One region of the Citrobacter sp. Marseille-Q6884 genome, then DNA from elsewhere that is predicted to be linked to it. Evidence: predicted binding sites of a transcription regulator. Region 1 holds the regulator's gene; the other holds the start of a gene.
What was found. The regulator CRP, encoded in region 1, controls carbon source genes, mostly activating them, when cyclic AMP is high. The targets are predictions, from matches to a motif close to ATGTGANNNNNNTCACAT.
Positions count from the first base shown of each region.

Region 2: epd (erythrose-4-phosphate dehydrogenase) is a predicted target of CRP. The motif match lies at 810-827, and genes of this name have one in related genera.

Region 1 is NZ_CAMDRE010000001.1:775,947-778,151, reverse strand. Features, by position in the region: gene N7268_RS03805 (YccS/YhfK family putative transporter) at 1-957, opposite strand, end outside; gene crp (cAMP-activated global transcriptional regulator CRP) at 1,009-1,641, opposite strand; gene N7268_RS03795 (OsmC family protein) at 1,950-2,205, shown strand, end outside.
Region 2 is NZ_CAMDRE010000001.1:348,441-350,645, reverse strand. Features, by position in the region: gene N7268_RS01555 (Ig-like domain-containing protein) at 1-677, shown strand, start outside; gene epd (erythrose-4-phosphate dehydrogenase) at 1,021-2,049, shown strand; gene pgk (phosphoglycerate kinase) at 2,089-2,205, shown strand, end outside.

The sequences.
Region 1 (2,205 bases):
CCAGTAGCAAAATTGCCCGACTGGGTTATCCGGGTGCTGCCTGGCGATTTTCTCCAGCGTACCGATCTGCTTCTCCATTGAGAAACGCGTCGGCAAGCGGTGATACAAAATGTCATCAGCCAGCACGCGAAGGCGAGCGGCGACGGTTCGCGCATTCCAGCGAATCACCTGTTCCGCATGGCTGCGCTCGACCAGTTTTTGTACCTCTTCCGGCTGGTGAAGACTGACTGAGATATGCTCCTGCAAATCCAGCGCTTCCTGAAAAGCCCGCAGCAGACGTTTGTATTCGTTGTTATGGTGCGCTGAAAGCATGTGCATTTGCTGATAGCACTGGGTAATGAGATCCACCGCTTTCTGTTGACGGACCAGCAACGGGGGCAGGGCTTTTTCAGGATCAATGTGCTGGGTCAGCAGACTGTATTTTGCTTCACAGTAATCGGCCAGTTCCCGGTACAGCAGGCTGAGGGATTCACGCAGCGGTTGCTCACGCCACAACCAAAACCAGAACCAATTGAACAGGCCGTACCACAATGTACCCAGCGCATAGATGAGCAAGGGCTCCCAGACGGGCATGTTTCCTGCCAGACTCAGCGTGAAAATCGCGGCAATCAGCGAGGCCGGCAACAGTCGCGCATGCAGCGGACTTAATTCTGCGGTAACGCCGAGAATGAGCGTCAGGCCGGTAAGGATTAGCGGTAGCGGAATTTCCTGCGCCAGCAGCAATTGCATGACCAAACTGCAGCCAGCAAACAGCGATGCGCCAATAATCAGGCGTTTGAAAAAACGCTTATGCGGTGTATCAAGACCGGCAATGTTGCAACAGGCGGGGACGAGGGAAAAGAGGAGCCCCAGATGAAGCTGACCAATGATAAGACCGACAGCCACAGGTAAACACAGCACCAGTGTTTGTCGTAGTGCGTAGTTGATTTCGGGGTGATAGATCAGTCTTCGCCACATCGGTGTAAACAAAAATGGCGCATTACGTGGTAACGCGCCATTACGATGGGATTAACGCGTGCCGTAGACGACGATGGTCTTACCGTGCGCGGAGATCAGATTCTGATCTTCCAGCATCTTCAGGATGCGACCAACGGTTTCACGGGAACAACCTACAATCTGGCCAATTTCCTGACGGGTGATTTTGATCTGCATACCGTCCGGGTGGGTCATCGCATCAGGTTGTTTCGCCAGATTCAACAGCGTCTGAGCGATACGACCGGTAACGTCCAGGAAGGCAAGGTTGCCCACTTTTTCGGACGTGACTTGCAGACGACGAGCCATCTGAGATGACAGGCGCATCAGAATATCCGGGTTCACCTGGATTAATTGGCGAAATTTTTTGTATGAAATTTCAGCGACTTCACATGCGGTTTTAGCGCGAACCCAGGCACTACGTTCCTGGCCTTCTTCAAACAGGCCCAGTTCACCAATAAAATCGCCCTGATTCAGATAAGAGAGGATCATTTCCTTTCCTTCTTCATCTTTAATCAGTACTGCCACTGAGCCTTTAACGATGTAATACAACGTTTCCGCTTTTTCACCCTGGTGAATCAGCGTGCTCTTCGATGGGTACTTATGAATATGGCAATGAGACAAGAACCATTCGAGAGTCGGGTCTGTTTGCGGTTTGCCAAGCACCATGCGCGGTTATCCTCTGTTATAAGCTGTCTCCAGAGCCAGAAAACGACGCTGCCTCTGGGTTGCCAAAATGTGCTTCCCGCTACCTGGGAAGGGGGCTGCTAAAAAGAATGCTGCAGCCTGTAATGTGATGTCCTCTGCATACATGCAGTACGTCTATGTATTACTGTAGCATCCTGACTGTTTTAGCATAGCTTTCGCCGTGTGTCTCCTGGTGTCTCGCTTCAGCATGACGCAGGTCGCCTTCCGTTGCGAGAATTGTTATGTGCGCGTAATCTGTCAGGAAAATTGAAACATTGGAGTTACGAAATATGCAAGCGCGTGTAAAGTGGGTTGAGGGGTTAACCTTCCTCGGTGAGTCCGCCTCAGGCCACCAAATTTTGATGGACGGTAACTCCGGTGATAAAGCGCCGAGCCCGATGGAAATGGTATTAATGGCTGCGGGTGGGTGTAGCGCGATTGATGTAGTGTCGATCCTGCAAAAAGGCCGCCAGGACGTGACCAACTGCGAAGTGAAGCTCACCTCTGAGCGCCGTGAAGAGGCGCCGCGTCTGTTCACTCATATCA
Region 2 (2,205 bases), 430 kb from region 1:
ACGTAGCAGCAAACACCGCGCCTGTTACGTATACGGCCACGGTTACAGATGCTAACGATAATCCCTTGCAGGCGGTAACAGTCTCATGGACAACGACCTTAAATAATCTTTCTGCTGCGACTAGCGATACGAATGATAAAGGGGAAGCGGCGGTACAATTGTCCGGTTCCGAATTCGGAAATGCGAATGTGACTGCCAGCATTAACGGTAGCAGTCTCTCTAATGGCTCGACCATATTTATGGGGTCAATTGAGGATACGTGGAATATTCCCAGTTCTACTCAGTCGAACGCGTATACAGGAGAAACAATTTATAACTTTCTCAACCTGGGTTTTGTGGTCACCGGGAATACCACAGGCCCTACGTCATTAATATGGTCGACGAATTATGGGGCGTACTCAGTATTGACGGCTGAGTTGACTGATGAAAAGGGCAATCCCCAAACGGTAACGTTCAGAGGGCAGGTAGCAAACAAATGTACCTTCTTTGAATTTAACAGTGCCTCAGGGTGTACGGCGCCGGGTAATGCGCCGAAGATTACCTATGTGCCGGAAGACGGGAGTAACGCCGCCTTACCTAAGGGGAACTATAGTGGTGTGATTACCTTCAATGGTCGCGACTGGCACTCTTCCTGGGCGTTGAGCTATACCATCACAACGACGCTGGTGGTGAACTAACGCTATCTCTCCCGCAGCGACAGTGCTTGCTGCGGGAGAGGTTTCCATGTGAAATCAAGGGGTATGAGTAAATTCCACCCCAATATTCCTTTCGTCACCCTCATCACTTTTTGACAGCAATCAAACAGTAAAATGTGACGTAAGTCAGATAACTGTGTTCTGTTGCTGGACAATCATTCCTTTTATTCCTCGTTTCGCTTATTCTAGCTGAAGCGTTTCAGTCGATTAAATGTTCGACAATTAATCAATCAGTCGCAGTTTGCGACAGGTAAGGTTTTCCTGAGCGGTTTGCTGCATTACTCTGTCTGCCACATCGTTTCTGAGAAATCCTTGCAGGGGACCTATGACCGTACGCGTAGCGATTAATGGTTTCGGTCGCATTGGACGTAACGTGGTTCGTGCGTTGTATGAATCCGGACGTCGGGCGGAAATCACCGTGGTGGCAATCAATGAACTGGCGGATGCTGAAGGCATGGCGCATTTGTTGAAATATGACACCAGCCATGGACGTTTTGCATGGGATGTTCGCCAGGAACGCGACCAGCTCATGGTAGGTGACGACGCGATTCGCATTCTGCACGAGCGAACCCTTGATGCGCTGCCATGGCGTGAACTGGGTGTCGATATTGTGCTGGATTGCACGGGAGTTTATGGCAACCGTGAACACGGTGAGGCGCATATTGCCGCCGGTGCAAAAAAAGTGCTCTTTTCACATCCTGGTAGTCACGATATCGACGCAACCGTTGTGTTTGGCGTGAACCAGGATCAGCTGCGCGCTGAACACCGGATCGTATCAAACGCCTCCTGCACCACGAATTGTATAATTCCCGTCATTAAGTTGCTGGATGATGCTTACGGCATTGAATCTGGCACCGTCACGACGATCCACTCAGCGATGCACGATCAGCAGGTAATTGATGCTTATCATCCAGACCTGCGTCGTACGCGAGCGGCCAGCCAGTCTATTATTCCAGTAGATACTAAACTGGCGGCGGGCATCACGCGTATTTTCCCGCAATTCAACGATCGATTCGAAGCGATTGCGGTGCGTGTTCCGACCATAAATGTGACGGCGATCGACTTAAGCGTGACGGTGAAAAAACCGGTAAAAGCCATTGAAGTCAACCAGTTGCTGCAAAAAGCAGCACAAGGTGCATTTCATGGTATAGTTGACTATACGGAATTACCGTTGGTCTCTGTAGATTTTAATCACGACCCGCACAGCGCCATCGTTGATGGTACGCAAACGCGGGTGAGTGGTGCTCACCTGATCAAAACATTGGTCTGGTGCGATAATGAATGGGGCTTTGCTAACCGTATGCTCGACACGACGTTAGCGATGGCTGCTATTGGTTTCAGGCTCGACGCTTGAGCGTCGACAAAACTTTATGAATCAACGAGAGGATTCACCATGTCTGTAATTAAGATGACCGATCTGGATCTGGCTGGTAAACGCGTTTTTATCCGTGCGGACCTGAACGTACCAGTTAAAGAAGGGAAAGTAACCAGCGATGCGCGTATCCGTGCT